DNA from 2 places in the Pseudobacillus badius genome. Region 1 is predicted to be linked to the other one. Evidence: riboswitches for the same ligand, from Rfam matches in the RefSeq annotation. Region 1 holds a riboswitch; the other holds the start of a gene.
The links. Region 1 has a riboswitch for thiamine pyrophosphate ahead of B1A98_RS00825 (acetylornithine deacetylase). Riboswitches for the same ligand answer to the same signal wherever they lie in the genome.

Region 1 (7,853 bases):
ACCGGGACAGAGCGCCCTTGTTTTTTATCATGATAGGAAAAAGCAACATTTTCGAATTGGAGAACTTTTTTATTTCTCTCCCGGCCACATTTGCTCATGATATGCCATCTCCCAGAACATGTATTCATAACGGGTTGTATTCAGAAAAATTTCCTCCAGCCTCGCCAGCTCTTTTTCACTTTTTCCAGCGGCCTGCTCATCTAAAAGATCGATGCACCAGGTTGCCAGCTCGCCAAATTCTTTAGAAGAATACATTTTAATCCAGTCGCCGTACAGTTCATGTGCACTCGCTCCCGGAATTTCATTTAGCTCCTTGCCAATTTCCCAATAGCTCCAAGCACAAGGAAGAAGGGCCGCCAGGAGTTCAGCAAGCGTTCCGTTCTGGCTGGCGTGAAGCATATAATGCGTGTAAGCAAGTGTGATCGGGGACGGTTTTGCCTGTTCAAGTTCTTCCTCTGAAATCCCAAAACGGGCTGCATATTGACGATGAAGAGACATTTCAAAGTTGAGCGTCTCATTTAATAACGCAGCAAATTTCCCCATCGTTTCCACATCAGTGGCTTTCACCGCCCCAAGAGCAAATACTTTCGAGTAATCAATTAAATACAAATAATCCTGCACCATGTAAAAACGGAATTTCCGCGGTTCAAGCGTTCCTTCTCCCATTTCTCTGACAAAAGGATGATGATGGTTTTGCCGCCAAATCGGCTGAATTTTCTCATGAAGCCTTTCACTAAATTTCATGTGTGTCTTGCTTGCTTTCATTTGTTATCCACTCCTTAAAAGATAGGTACTGTTTGTTTTGTGCCGCTTGCGGGATTCTGCTGTGTTCTTCATGGGGACTCGTGCTTGGGCTGATGGCACCACTGATGAATAAACGCTAAAATGACCTTTGTATAATCCACAAGCTGCTTAATTGCCAACTTCTCATTGACAGAGTGAGCATTCTCCAAGTCCCCCGGACCATAAATAACAGTGGGAATCCCGGCATCTGCCAGCCAGCCGCCATCCGTAACAGTCGGCGATACATCAACAACCGGCGGCTTGTTTAACACAGCTGCATGCGATTGCGTCAAGGTCTTGACAGCCTCATGGCCGGCATCCACTTCAAAGGACGGAAAGATTTCTCCCTTGTCTTCAATCATGGAGGCGCCTCCCCATTCAAACGTTGGAGGATTGTGCCGCATCCATATATCTCCTTTGGCAATACTTTGGATATGTTCTTCTACTTCTTTGGCTACCTGTTCATAGGTTTCATCCGGATAATAATGAACCGTAATCCAAAGCCGGCACTCATCTGCTATAAATGCTGCATGCCTTCCTCCTTCAATTACAGCCGGGTTAATCGTATTAGTCCCGGGCAAAAATCCTGGATAGCTTTTAGTCACTGCCCAGTGACGCTCTAATTCCTGCAAGCCCTCGATGATCTTCATCATCTTTTCAATTGCGCTGGCTCCAAATAACTTTCCGCCGGCATGAATCATCTTTCTTCTAGTAGCATCATGATGGGTTTGACTGCTTTTAAGCGTAATCCATCCTGTAATGACTCCGCCCTGTCCTTGTATATGTAAATCACTCGTATCCACTACCACGGCAAAGTCCGCTGTGTATCCTTTTCTGCAGCACTCCAATGTGCCTGCTTCTCCAACCTCTTCACCGATCACGGATTGAAAAAGTACATCCCCCGGCAGCAAAACACCAGCTTCATGAAGGAGCTGCAAAGCAAACAACGCACCAGCCAACCCTCCTTTCATATCAGCCGCTCCTCGTCCGATTACATGCCCATTTCTGACAGCAGGCTGAAACGGATTTGCTTCCCACTCTTCATCCTCATGCACTTCCGCTACATCAATATGTCCATTAATAATAAGACTCTGATAATTTTCAGGGGAAGCGCCTTTTCTTTTGCCTACCACATTCGGGTCATTTGGATAGACCTCCCACATATCAACAGAAAAGTCCAATTTTCTTAAAAACTCTGCTATAAATGTCTGCGCTTCCTTCGTATTCCGCGCAGGAGGGGCAGGCGTTTGAAAAGAGATCAGTTTTTTTAATAAGTCAATCAGCTCCTCCTGCCGCTGTTCTGCTTCATGTAAAAGCACATCCAGTGTTTTACTCATCACGCTTCTCCCCTTCCTTAAATGACGGACTCTCTCATTCCAGCCTCTCTCACCGCTGTCCATAAAAAAACCGCTTCCCATTAAGAGAAGCGGTTGTATAAATGGTATCTAACTGCTGTAAAATAAAAAGAACAGCTGTTTAATAGCATGATACGACCTCTTCCCTACGCTGGCATTATCCAGGTCAGGTAATAAGGGTTAAGGCCATCTGCCTCTCTCAGCTTTTGCAAGCACCCCCAAGGACTCATTATTCAATTAAGCTCTATGACTAGTTGTAGCATATCTTTAAATAGCATTCAACTCAATTCAGAATTTTTAAATAAATATCTTTCATCATTTATTTTTCAGCTAGCCGTATATTGATAAAAAGCGATCTTTTCGAAAGGAGGGCTGCTGTTTGTATCATCCTTATTCGTTCACTCATTTTTACGCCATTCCGCTCAGCGGCTTCGTCCGGTATCCATTCCTTCCGCCGTCTGGTTTAGCCCGCTCCCCGTTCGCAAGAGCATATCCTCCAGTAGATCCCACTTTATTTAAGCAATCAGCCCAATCCATGAAATCACTTGTACAGGAAATTAATCTGCTCATGAACCGATTAACGGATAACAGCGATTTTGCTTTGCAATTAATGAGCGCTGCACAAGCAGCTAACAAAAAAGAAGCCGAACGGCTCATACGGTCAGCCGGTGTACGGGAAAAACTCTATCTTTCCTTTAACCCGGATGTCCTCCGGATTGAACTGCGCGCGGCTGCAGCCAATGTGGAATGCTGCAAACTGTCCATTGCCCTTCGATGGAATCATTGACCAAACCGGTATTTCCAAGCCTTTAATTTTACGAGACGCCTTACAAGCAAAAAGCCGAGAAATGAACCCGACAGGCTGCTGACAAGGAAAGCCGGCAAAAAGAAAAAGGCGCCCGCTGCTGTTCCCATCAGCAATTTGGCATAAGGAACAGCAAATAAAGGAGCAATCACTCCTGAACCGGCTACTTCTCCGATCGAAGCGGCCCATGTCCGGCTTGTTTTCCGATAAATGTAGCCGGCAAGAAATGCACCAATCATGCCGCCTGGAAAAGCCAGCAGCGAACCGGTCCCCATTAGGTTTCTTAGCAGGCCTGTAACAAAAGCAATAATCACCGCCGGCCCCGGTCCAAGCAATACACCGGCCACCACGTTAACCGCATGCTGGACAGGATAAGCCTTCGCCACGCCAGCGGGGAACCAGACTAGCGAAGAGCCAAAGGTGGCAATCGCTGTAAACAGAGCCATATAAGCCATTCTTTGCAGTTGATTCACCGATATTCCTCCAATACAAAAAAGCCGCATCCCCATCTGGATACAGCTGCTGTAAGTAAAATAGTAATCAATGCTCTACTTTCCTACGCTGGTATCAACCAGATCAGGTTCAAAGAGTTGAAAAGCCCCATGCTTTTCTCTCAGCCTGTAACAGGCACCTCTAGTAGCTTCTTATTCAATTCTCTCTATATTATAGGATGAAATCGTTAAAATAGAAAGAGGCAACGGCAGGATTCTCTCTATTTTGAAAATCTTTCCGGATAAACTCCTGCTGTTTGTGCCCGCAAAGGCAAGATGATAAGCCTTTTGGCGTCTTTGAATAAACTGTTTTTTCACCGCGCTTGTGCCTTCCTCATTCGTCTTTCGACCTCTTCCCAGCACACAATGTGCCACCAATTATCAATATAATCTGCCCGTTTGTTTTGATATTTTAAATAATAGGCATGCTCCCACACATCAAGCACAAGCAAAGGAACAACATCCCATTGGCTCAAATTCTGATGCTTTTCAGCTTGCAGTATTTCCATCCGCTGCGCTTGCGGTGCCCATACGAGAATGGCCCAGCCTCCGCCCTCTACGTTTTGAGCCGCTTGGGAAAATTGTTTTTTAAACTCTTCAAAACTGCCAAACGACCGGGAAATTTCACGGTTTAATGACCCCGGCGGGCTTCCTCCGCCATGCGGGCACATCACTTTCCAAAAGATCGAATGCAAATAATGACCCGCTCCATGAAAAGCAAGCTCTCTTTCCCAGTGTTTGACGAGTTCAAACTGGTTATTTCGCCGCGCCTTTTGCAGCTCTAATTCTGCTTTATTCAAACCGTCTACATAGCTCTTATGATGACGGTCATGATGAAGCCGCATTGTGCTTTCATCAATATAAGGCTCTAATGCATTGTAGCCATAAGGAAGAGGCGGAAGCTTATGCCCTCCGATCGGGACTTGCTCCGCTCTTTCCGGCTGTTTTTCCGTCTCGGCAGCCAACACCCTATCATAGAGCTGGCACCATTCTTTGTTAAGCTCTTGAATCTCAAGGTATATGGCATCTGCTTCTTCTATTGTCACTGTCGATAAGCGCTCATCAATCTCCCCGACCTGCTTTTTCCACTTCTCAACCTGCTTCAAATCAATCGATTCATGCTGCAGGGCACACAAGGCTTCACACCATTTTTTTGCCTCTTTTAAATAAAATTGATATTTTTCCACTGCCGCTCCTCCTTTTTTGGCCGTCATTTCAACATATGCATTCTGCTCAGTGGCGTTCTTCCTTGCCCGCTCCTCTCCCTCAACCGATGAATTTGGCTGAACGCCGCACAATAAAAAAACTGCCCGGCAGCCATGATGCCAATGGTTGCCGGACAGCCTCTATATCAGCTTGAGATGTGTATTTCATGCTTGATTGATTGTTTAAATTTAAACCAAACGAAAATAATACTAACAATTAAAATTAATCCGAGATAGCCAACGAGCGGGTACAGTGTCCCTACCAGTTTGACAAAACCAACAAAGCTTGCCAAAAATGCGGCCGCTGCGGAAATAATGACTACTGGGGTAAATGACTTGCCGCCGGACGGCACGACCCTTGCTGCAAAAGCATAAATCATTCCAACAGACGTGTTGTAAATCATTGCCAACAATACAAGAGACATAAGATAACCGGCAATAGGCGAAATTTCATTAGCTATGTGAACAATCGGCATATCGGCTTCTTGAATGGCTCCAAAGTCTAAATGCATGATGACATTAATTAAAAGAATCAACAATCCAAGACCCAGCCCTCCAAAAAGACCTCCGATCCCGGCTGTTTTTTCGTTTTTCTCTGCCCCGCCAATTAAGGCTAAAATGGCTGCTCCAGCCGCAATATTATAAGAAACATATAATACCGCTCCTGTCATCCAATGAGAAGCTGCTGTCTGCCCGCTTTTTCCTAATTGCATAATCTCTGAAACATCGCCTTTATACTGAAGAATGGAATAAATAAAAACGATAAAAATCATAATAAAAAGAAAAGGTGTGATCAAGCTGATCACCGATATGATTTTCTGAAGGTTGAAGCATAGGGTGACAGCTGTTACCCCCGCCATAATCAGGCTGCCGTATAAAGCGTCAATGCCAAATTGCTGTTCAAAAATCGCCCCGCTGCCAGCAATCATCACCGCTGCTACTCCGAACAGGAAAAATGTAATCAGTGCATCTACGAACAATCCGATCCATTTCCCGCACATCAAGTAAATCACATTTTTGTGTGAGTCTGCCCCCCATACGGGAACCAATCTGCAGCAGCTGCATGCCCAAAAAGGCAAATAACACTGTAGCTATACATGTACCGACCACGCTGATCCAGCCAAAACTCGTAAAAAACTGTAAGATTTCCTGCCCGGAAGCAAATCCCGCCCCTACAATGACTCCAATATATGCTCCTGCAATTTTAAATGCGTTAGTCATACGATCACCCTCTTATGTTTGAATATTCTGAACTCAGCGCATATAACTCAGAGAACCTGGAAAATCCAGATTTTCTCTGAGCTGCCTGCTGTTTGAAAGCCTTATTATAAGGAGTATGTTTTTTCCTTTAGCATAAATTTCTTTACTGCTTCAAGGTCAATATCATATCCGATTCCTGGTTTCTGCGGCACCTGGATTACACCATCCTTGACGATTACCTCCGGTGTAATAATATCTTGCTCCCAATACCGCGAGGAAGCGGCCGTATCGCCAGGAAGCGTAAAATTGCTTAATGTGGTCAGTGCAACGTTATGGGCTCTGCCTACGCCTGCTTCAAGCATCCCCCCGCACCAGACAGGCACGCCTTGTTCCTTGCATAAGTCATGAATCCGCTTCGATTCTGTCAATCCACCGACACGGCCAATTTTAATGTTAATGATTTGGCAGCTGCCGAGCTGCAAAGCTTTTCTGGCATCTTCATAAGAATGAATGCTTTCATCCAAACAAATCGGAGTTGTTAACTCTTTTTGAATGACTGCATGGTCGACAATGTCATCCGACGCAAGCGGCTGCTCAATCATCAGCAGCTGAAACTCATCCAGCTTTTTCAATTGCGGAAGATCTTCCAGACGATAGGCGGAATTTGCATCAGCCATTAATTGAATATCTGGGAAGGAGCGGCGGATTTCCCTGATGACATCGACATCCCAGCCTGGCTTGATTTTCACTTTAATCCGCTTATATCCTTCATCCACATGCTGTTTGATGATAGTTAGCAAGTCATCAACTGTTTTTTGAATGCCGATGCTGATTCCCACGTCAATCGTTGTATTCTCCCCTCCAAGAGCCTCGTAAAGCGGCATGCCTTTTCTTTTTGCATACAGATCCCATACAGCCCCTTCAATTGCTGACTTAGCCATATTATTTTTTCTGATCGGCTCGAAGATGGCTGAAATGTCATCCGGATGGGAGATCGTTTGACCTGTCAATAAAGGAATCAGAAAATCTTCCATCATGTGCCAGTTGGTCTTTAACGTTTCTTCATTATAAGATGGTGAAACAAAAGCCACTGATTCTCCCCAGCCGGAAGTTCCTTCTTCATCTTTCACCTCGATTAAAATAAATTCTTTATCTTGGACCGTTCCAAAGCTAGTGGTAAACGGAAACTTCATTTTCATTTGTAAATGGCGCAGTGTAATTTCTTTTAGCTTCATTTTTTCTCTTCCCTTCTCGTTGTCAACCGAAAATCTTTAACAAACAAATAATAGTTCACCGGCTCTTGCGGACGCTGGATCAGCTTAACAGCCGTGTATCCGCTGGCAAACAGCTGCACAAAGATCTCCCGTATATCCAGCCGCCATTTCAAGGCTAAGTCAAATGAATGACGCTTAATCTCTTGAAATTTCCGCGGAACGGGCACAAGCAGTGCCTCTTCAGCCAGGTACTCCGGATGAAGAAGGGAGATTTTCGGACACCCTTCCTCTGTGCTTCCGTATTCTGCAAACACTTTCGCCTGCTCCTCTGAGAATACGAAATCGCTGTTCACATAATCACTTTGAATCCACCAATCTACCTTCAATCGATCGGTCGGCAGTCCGGCATTCAGCCCGTCATTCATTTTACCGTAGCAATTGACTTCATATGTAGAACAAACCGCTTTTAATTTCGTTAAATTCAAATAAGCATTCACGCCCTCAAGCGGATCAAACGTCCAGGTGACCTGCTCATAGCCAAGACGGGCCGCTTCCCGCTTTTGCGCATGTTTCAAAGCTTCCCCGATTCCCCGTTTTTGATAATCCGGATGAATCCCCAGCATGTGGGAACACAAATAAGAAGAACCATCTGAAAATCCAGCAAAGCCGTAGCTGAAACCAATTAAACTTTCTTCCTGAAAAGCACCAAGCAGCAGCCCTCCATTTTTATGGGCAGTCAATGTTTGATGAATCGGAATCGGTGCCATGTCCCACGTATCCTTCTCCAACTGCTGCATTTT
Region 2 (7,853 bases), 420 kb from region 1:
TCAACTTGCAATTTCTATGCCATCTTATTTCATCGCTCACACCCGCTATTTTCGCTTCTTTCACCAGCAGAAGAGTTAAATTTATTCACTAAAATAAACAAACTGTTCAAAATAATTTGAACAGTTTGTTTATTTTATCATCTATAGGAAATATTATATTTCTTTAAACGATTGTACAAAGTTCCCCGGGAAAAGCCTAGCAGCTGGGCGGCTTTCGTTAAGTTGAAATTTGTCCGTCTCAACATATGCAGAATATAATCGCGTTCATCTTGATCGCCTTCCGGCTGATCTCCTGCTGATTCACTGCAAGCTTCTGCCGTCATTTGCTCATGAAAGGCATCCGGCAGATGAGAAGGCTCGATTACCTCATTCTCCGCAAATAATTGAGCATACTGAATGACGTTCTTAAGCTCCCTGACATTTCCAGGCCAGTCATACTGCTGCAATAGTTGTTCTGTTTCCGGTGCCAGCATCACATTCGCCTGTTTCTCGTTCTGTTTGATAAAATAACTGGCTAACAAAGGGATATCTTCTTTTCTTTCACGCAAAGGCGGAATCATTAAATGGATAACATTTAACCGGTAATATAAGTCCTCTCTGAAGGTTCCTTCCTTGATCATCTGCTTTAAATCTCTATTTGTCGCTGCAATGACCCTTACATTGATTTTTTTTGGAGCGTACTCTCCAATCCTCATGACTTCCTGTTCTTGCAGCACTCTCAGCAGCATCGGCTGAACAGACAGCGGAACCTCGCCAATTTCATCAAGAAACAGGATGCCCCTGTCGGCTGCTTCAAACAGCCCCTTTTTTCCTTCTTTTAATCCCCCTGTAAATGAGCCAGGCCCATAACCAAACAGTTCACTTGCTGCCAGATCATGATTCAATGAGGAACAGTTAAAAGAAACGAACGGCTGATCACAGCGATCACTGAGACGGTGAATCATCCGGCTGAATACTTCCTTGCCGGTGCCGCTTTCTCCAGTTAACAGTACAGGTACGCTGCTCGGTGCGATTTTCTCTATTTTGCTGATAAAAAAGTTAAATTTATTTCCGCGGCCGATAACGCCATAGTGGTTATATTCTTTCTTAGGAGCTGCGGAACTTTTCTCAAACAGATGATGTTGAGGAATTTGAACAATGATGCCAATCACACTGTTTTTATGAACAACAGGCAAAACTTTGCCGCGGGGATGGCCATGCAAAAATGGAATTATTTGTTCTTCCCATTCCGGCTCGCCCGAACACTGCCATTTATGCATATATTCATGCCAATTAAACGGTGTTTTCCAAACATAGTGAAACGGCTCGGACAGGTGATTTTGCTCCATTAAGCTCCCTTGATCATCAATGGCCAATAACCAGTCGCTGCGTAGTCTGCGGCTATGTTCTAAAAATACCTCTTTTAACAAATTATTTTTTTCATAAATACGGACAAGCATATCCGCTTGAATCATTTCCGCTATCGCCTTTGTTAAAGGCAAACTGTGTTTGCGGAAATCCTCATCTTTACTTGATAAATCAAGCACTCCTATCACTTGCTTATCCACAGGGTGCCAAATAGGAACTCCAGCACATGAAAATGCACTCCACGCCTCGCAATAATGCTCTGCCGTATGTATAGTCACAGCTTCTCGGGCAGCAAGGGCCGTGCCGATTGCATTCGTCCCTGCTATCGTTTCATCCCAATGACCGCCTGGATAAAAATTCACCTCACCCAGCTGGTCATGCAGCTTGCCTTTCATGCGCACGCCAATCATTCTGCCGTCTTTATCAGCCAGACCAAGGGCGTAGCAATCATCAATCTCGTTTTTCATTCTGCTATAAGCAGCTGCAAACGACTGGTATAGTTCGCCTCTGCTTTTTATCAGCTGCAATTCCGTTTCCGTTAGCACGAGAGGCGCTTTAGAGAGGTCACGTGATATATTATTCTTCCGGCTTCTCTCCCACGATTCCATCACTAGTTCAGACATGTTTTTCTTAACCAGTTGACCACGTTTTCCTATCATGATCGCTATCTCCCTTCCACCCTATATAGTGATAACCAAGCAGGATAGTTGTGATTGTGTCACAAGTTCAGATTAAACTATTCTAAATATTAAGTCAATTCAACAGAGGCTTTTGCAGAGAAGATGGGCTTGATTTCCCATGTTCTCTCTGTGAAGGCCGGCAAGAAAGAAAAAGGGCCGTCGTCTTAGTCAGATATGGACAGCCCTTTTCCCTCTATTCTGCTTTCTTTTAACCGAGCAGCCGCTGATAAAGCTTTTTTGCCTCTTCCGGATCCTTTGATCCATGTACCAGCATTCTTCCGTCCTGGAACAAGACAATTCTCTTTCCGGAAACAATCGCCGACAACAAAAAACCATTCATCTTTACTGAAGCGTCCCACTGCTTCAGCATAGCGGCAATCTCTGGCAAATTAAATGCCCTGTTGTTCGGCGGTCTTACTTGTACCGTATTTCTTCCGCATAAGACCGCCGTTTTTGTTTGATTTTCTTCCGTTAAATACGGATAGACGGCTGTGTCGCTGCAGGATGGGCAATCTGCCTTCTTTAAAGAGGCTGTAGAAATAGATGAATATGTATTTTTCCACAAATCAACAGCCACAAGCTCCCGGCGAATGTCCTCCCCGCGGCCCGCAAGTATTTTCAAAGCCTCTGCTCCTTGGAAAGCCGTTGTCATTTGAACAGCTGGCGCAATAATTCCTGCCGTGTCGCATGTCATTCCTTCTGCCGGCAGAACATCGAGCAAACAGGCGAGGCACGGAGTTTCTCCCGGCACAATCACACAGCTGACTCCCTGGCTGCCTACGCAAGCACCATATATCCAGGGCACCTGATATTTTTGAGACAGATCATTGATAACGAATCTTGTCTCAAAATTGTCCGTTCCATCAAGCAGCAGGTCCGGACATTTTTCATCCATAAGCGCAGAAAGCTCCTGCGGGCCTGCATCGGCTGTGATAGCCGATATGCTGACGTCGGAATTAATCTCCTGAAGCCTTTTTTTTGCCGCCTCCGCTTTAGGCAGACTATCCCGTGCGTCCTGCTCATTATACAGCTGCTGGCGCTGGAGGTTGGTCCAATCGACGTAATCACGGTCAATGATAGTAAGCTGCCCAATGCCGGCCCTGACCAGCATTTCGGCCAGTGCAGAGCCAAGTGCACCGGCTCCGACAAGCAGCACATGTTTAGTAGTGTAAGGATGCTCTTCCTTTAAAAATAACTCCTGTCTCGAATAACGGCTGTTCATTGCCTTCTCCTCCTCAACCGCCTCCCACGAATTGAACAATTTCAATTCGGTCTCCTTCATGAATAGTTGTCAAGCCAAGCCGTTCTTTCGGCACGATATGGCCGTTTATCTCTACAATGACCGCTTTTCCTTGCAAGGAATAAGAAGCCAGCAGCTCTTCAATAGTCAGCTCCTGCAAAGAAATTGGCGTCGATTTCCCATTAACCACAATGTGCATGTCGTTGATTTCCTCCTTTTTTATTGCTGTTTGATAACTCGCGGCTGCAGCCGCCGGGTCCTTGCTCGCAAAGATCCCTGACATGACTGCCACGCCTCTTGCTCCGGCGGCCTTGACTTCCCTAATATGGTGCGGTTTAATGCCTCCGATAGCAATAACAGGCACGCGGGAAGCATAAGCTGCGGCCTGCAATGTCTCCAAGCCTCTTGGTTTCCTCCCAGGCTTTGATGCTGTATCATAAATGTGGCCAAATAAGATCCAATCCGCCCTTCCTTCATTGGCATGAGCCACGGCATCCAGCTCATGAACAGAGCAGCCTGCCGCCAGTTGTCTGAGAAATGGGCGAACCTGCTTTAACGGCACGCTGCTTTCCGTCAGCTGTACACCGCCGGCTCTGGCTGCAAGAGCAACATCCAGCCTGTCATTAACAATAATCTTTTCGGCCGGAACCCCCGCTTTCCTAAAGGCTTCCACCCAATACAACAGCTCTCTGGCGCTGCGCTGTTTTTCTCTTATGTGAATATAGTCAACAAATGAGTGAATGGCGGCGGCAATGCTAGACGCCTGCGCCAGCCCGAGTGTCCCCGTGGTGATGGCGTGAAGCTGAAAAGTCATTCCATTCCTCCTCGTCCGCCAAAATGTCCCAATCTTTAAAAATCGGCTGATACCCAAGCTGCTTTAAGCGTTTTTTTACTTCTGCCACCGAACGAGTATCGGAAATTTCAAATTGGCTATTGTTTTCTTTCTTCGCCGCGTAGCCGCCAACAACTGTCGAAGAAGCAGCGGACATTTTTGTCACGCCCAATTTAATAAGGTGATCTCTAAGCCCTGCTTCCTCGCGTGTAGACAGTGTAATACCTGCCCGGGGCATAAACAGGCGGACAGCAAGCATCGCTTGCACAAGATCTTTATCCTCCACAACAGCACGAGGCTCGAACCCTCCAAGATTCGGGCGAATACGAGGAAATGAAACGGCAATGTCCGTTTCTAAATATCTTTTTTGCAGGTATTGGGCATGCAGAGCAGTGAAAAACACTTCCTTCCGCCAGTTATCCATTCCGAGCAGCGCTCCAATGTTTACCGATCTCATGCCGGCCTGGCATCCCCGCTCTGGTGCATCCAGGCGGTAACGATAGTTTCTTTTTGGACCTTTTATATGAATCTCCTTATAAATTTCTTCATTATATACTTCTTGATAGACAGTAAGCCCATCCACTCCCGCCTGGAACAACTGGCGGTATTCCTCGGCATCAAGGGGCTGTACTTCAATGGAAATCGAGGAGGCATATTTTCTTAAGATACGGGCGCTTTCTGTAAGATAGGCAACGGATGAATGAATGCGCGATTCCCCCGTCAGCAGGATGACATGCTGAATCCCCATGTCTTTCAACGCTTTTGCTTCTTGACTGATCTCCAAAGCGGTTAATTTTCTTCTCGGAAAGTCATTGTCAAAACTGAAACTGCAATATGCACACTTGTTTACACAGTAATCCGTTAAATAAAGCGGCGCATACAAGGAAATCACTTTTCCGAAATTCTGAATGGTCAGCTTTCGAGCTTTCTGGGCCATATCCTCCAGCCGCTCTGCAGCAGCCGGGGAAAGGAGCGCCAGTAAGTCATATTCGTCCGGTTCCGCTTGATTCAGTGCCTTGTCTACATCTTGAACCGTCATAGCAGCAAGGATTTCCTCATAGGGATGATGCTTGATTTTGTTGTATCTGTCATAAAAGCTCATAGAAACTCCTCCTTTTTACCGTAAAAACCCAGTGAGCGGAGATGAAGCAGCTGCCCGTTGCGACACCGGTCCGAGCCCTGCAAGATAAGCCTTTCTGCCGGCTGCTACAGCTAAACTGAATGCCTCTGCCATCCGCACAGGGTCGTCTGCTGTAGCAATAGCCGTATTTACGAGAACCGCATCCGCTCCCATCTCCATTGCTTCAGCCGCTTCTGACGGCTTGCCGATTCCGGCATCCACGATGATCGGCAGTGTTTTTTCTTCGATAAGTATGCGGATCATCTCTTTCATGCGGATGCCCCGGTTTGATCCGATCGGGGAACCAAGCGGCATGATGGCCGCAGCCCCGGCATCAGCCAGCTTTTTGGCTGCCATTAGGTCTGGATTCATGTAAGGAAGAACAACAAAGCCTTCATTAGCCAATATTGCGGTCGCCCGGATCGTTTCTTCATTGTCAGGAAGCAAATATTTCTGATCAGAAATAACTTCGATCTTAATCCAATCTCCCATCCCGGCGGCCCTTGCCAGCCTTGCAATACGGACAGCTTCCTCCGCATTTCTTGCCCCGGATGTATTGGGCATAATCGTCATATTCTCTGGGATATCTGCTAAAATATTTTCATGGCCTGCCTCTAAATCCACTCTTCTTACTGCTACAGTTACCACTTGCGAGCCTGAGGCACTAAAGGCTTGTTTCATAACAGAGTGATCGGCAAACTTCCCCGTTCCTGTAAACAGCCGGCTTGACAACTTTTTTTGACCAATAATTAATTCATCCATTTAACATCCTCCTTTTTGCAATAGGCTCTGCCATTATCGACGATTGATTGGTTAATTGTTCACCTAAAAGGGCAAAAGCGGCGACTTCCACGGAAAGTGTCCGCCTGCAGTGAAACCGATAGACAAACCAACGATATTCTTTAACAGAGCCGTACAACAAAAAAAGCCTGCCACAACGGCAGGCTTTTCTTTATGCATCATAAATAAAGACACGTAAATAAAGACAGCTTCCCTCCGTTGGTACTAACCAAATCAGGTTCAAGAGTTGGATGCATGCATCCTCTCAGCCGTAAAGGCACCCCTAGCTTACTTTTTCTATATTCAGTTTCCTCTAGTATACTCCTAATATTCTAAATTGTTAACCACTTTTTCAAAAAAAGAATTCCGCTTTTTTGCTTTATTTCGCTTCGGTCTTCGCCCCTACGCCAATCCGCTTCATTTCTCCCCAATCCTTCTTGCCGGCTAAAAACTGAAAAAAGCCTTCCAGCCGCCATTTAATCATGAGCGGCCGATACCAAAACGTTTCAGAAAGTGCAAAGAAAAACAGTCTGACGATGTCTCGCGGCTTCGGATATTTTCTCAAGCTCCATTCCTCTAAGAGCACTCCGCCCATCGATAACACCGATCCGTATAAGAACGACAAAGAGGCAATCAGGACGGTGATTTCAACACTGATAAACGAAAACAGCAAACCGAACAGAATAAGCAAGTAACCAAGCAATTCGACAAAGACACCCATCAGCTCAATCAAAAAGAAATAAGCCATCGATAGCACACCAACCAGGCCATATTTAGGATTAAACAGCATATCCTTGTTATTCCAAATCACTTCGCAAAGTCCGCGGTGCCAGCGCTGGCGCTGTCTGCGCAAATAAAGGGCGGACTCTGGCGCTTCTGTCCAGCAAACAGGATCAGGAACATACAATATCTTTTTCTTTAATCCTCTATCTTTAATCATCCGGTGCAGGCGGACAACCAGATCCATATCTTCTCCGACTGTATCCGTGCGGTACCCGCCGATTCTGGTCACTGACTCTTTCTCAAACACACCGAAAGCACCGGAAATAATCAGCAACAGGTTATGACGGCTTAAGCCAATCCGGCCGATTAAAAATGCGCGCAAATACTCGATCACTTGCATAACCACCAACGGTTTTTTAGATAAACCGACCGTCATCACTTCCCCGCCTTCAATATGACAGCCATTCGCAATCCGCACGCTGCCGCCGACTGCAATCACCTCTCCGTCTGAATCAAGAACCGGCTTGATCACTTTCAAAAAGGCATTTCTCTCTAATACAGAATCTCCGTCGAGTGAACAAATGTACGGGTAATGGGATAAGTTTATTCCAGCGTTCAAGGCATCGGCTTTTCCGCCATTTTTCTTGTCAATCATGTATACATTTTCATAAATCGTTGACCGGTAGATGCCATTAATTTCAGCAACAGGTATTCTCGTACGTACAACAAAATTTATTTTTACCATTTGAAAGGCCTCAATCATCGTTTCGGCTGTTTTGTCTGTCGAACCGTCATTGATAACAATCACTTCATATTCCGGATAGTAAATACTTAAAAGAGAGCGGACACTGTTATAAATCCCTGCCTCTTCATTATAGGCAGGCACAAGAATCGAGACCGGTTTTGTATCAAAAGAATCCAGCAAATCTTCTTCTGCCTCTTTTGAATTAAATCCATATTCGCTCCGCAGCTGCCTGGCTGAAATAAATAAAATGACGAGATAAAACAAAATGACAAAGGAGGTGTAGAAAATAAATAACCACGGCAAAAAGGTGAACAGATTGCTAATGAATTGAGTCATCCTATTCTCACTCCTTCACTCTCAAGCCACTGGGCAGCCATATCCTTTGC

Region 2: linked by a shared signal. The riboswitch ahead of B1A98_RS02785 (thiazole synthase) and the one ahead of B1A98_RS00825 (acetylornithine deacetylase) in region 1 are both predicted to bind thiamine pyrophosphate.

Annotation. Positions count from the first base shown of each region.
Region 1 is NZ_MWMM01000001.1:161,201-169,053, reverse strand. It holds gene B1A98_RS00835 (ABC transporter ATP-binding protein) at 1-98, opposite strand, end outside; gene tenA (thiaminase II) at 70-744, opposite strand; gene B1A98_RS00825 (acetylornithine deacetylase) at 834-2,120, opposite strand; TPP riboswitch at 2,264-2,368, opposite strand; gene B1A98_RS00820 (YuzC family spore coat inner layer protein) at 2,518-2,925, shown strand; gene thiW (energy coupling factor transporter S component ThiW) at 2,919-3,416, opposite strand; TPP riboswitch at 3,480-3,588, opposite strand; gene B1A98_RS00810 (superoxide dismutase) at 3,749-4,621, opposite strand; gene B1A98_RS00805 (YkvI family membrane protein) at 4,786-5,571, opposite strand; gene B1A98_RS20945 (hypothetical protein) at 5,540-5,860, opposite strand; gene menC (o-succinylbenzoate synthase) at 5,965-7,074, opposite strand; gene B1A98_RS00795 (GNAT family N-acetyltransferase) at 7,071-7,853, opposite strand, start outside.
Region 2 is NZ_MWMM01000001.1:583,422-591,274, reverse strand. It holds gene B1A98_RS02805 (sigma-54-dependent Fis family transcriptional regulator) at 138-2,006, opposite strand; gene B1A98_RS02800 (ThiF family adenylyltransferase) at 2,236-3,249, opposite strand; gene thiS (sulfur carrier protein ThiS) at 3,263-4,081, opposite strand; gene thiH (2-iminoacetate synthase ThiH) at 4,023-5,201, opposite strand; gene B1A98_RS02785 (thiazole synthase) at 5,217-5,981, opposite strand; TPP riboswitch at 6,194-6,294, opposite strand; gene B1A98_RS02780 (glycosyltransferase family 2 protein) at 6,379-7,803, opposite strand; gene B1A98_RS02775 (HEAT repeat domain-containing protein) at 7,800-7,853, opposite strand, start outside.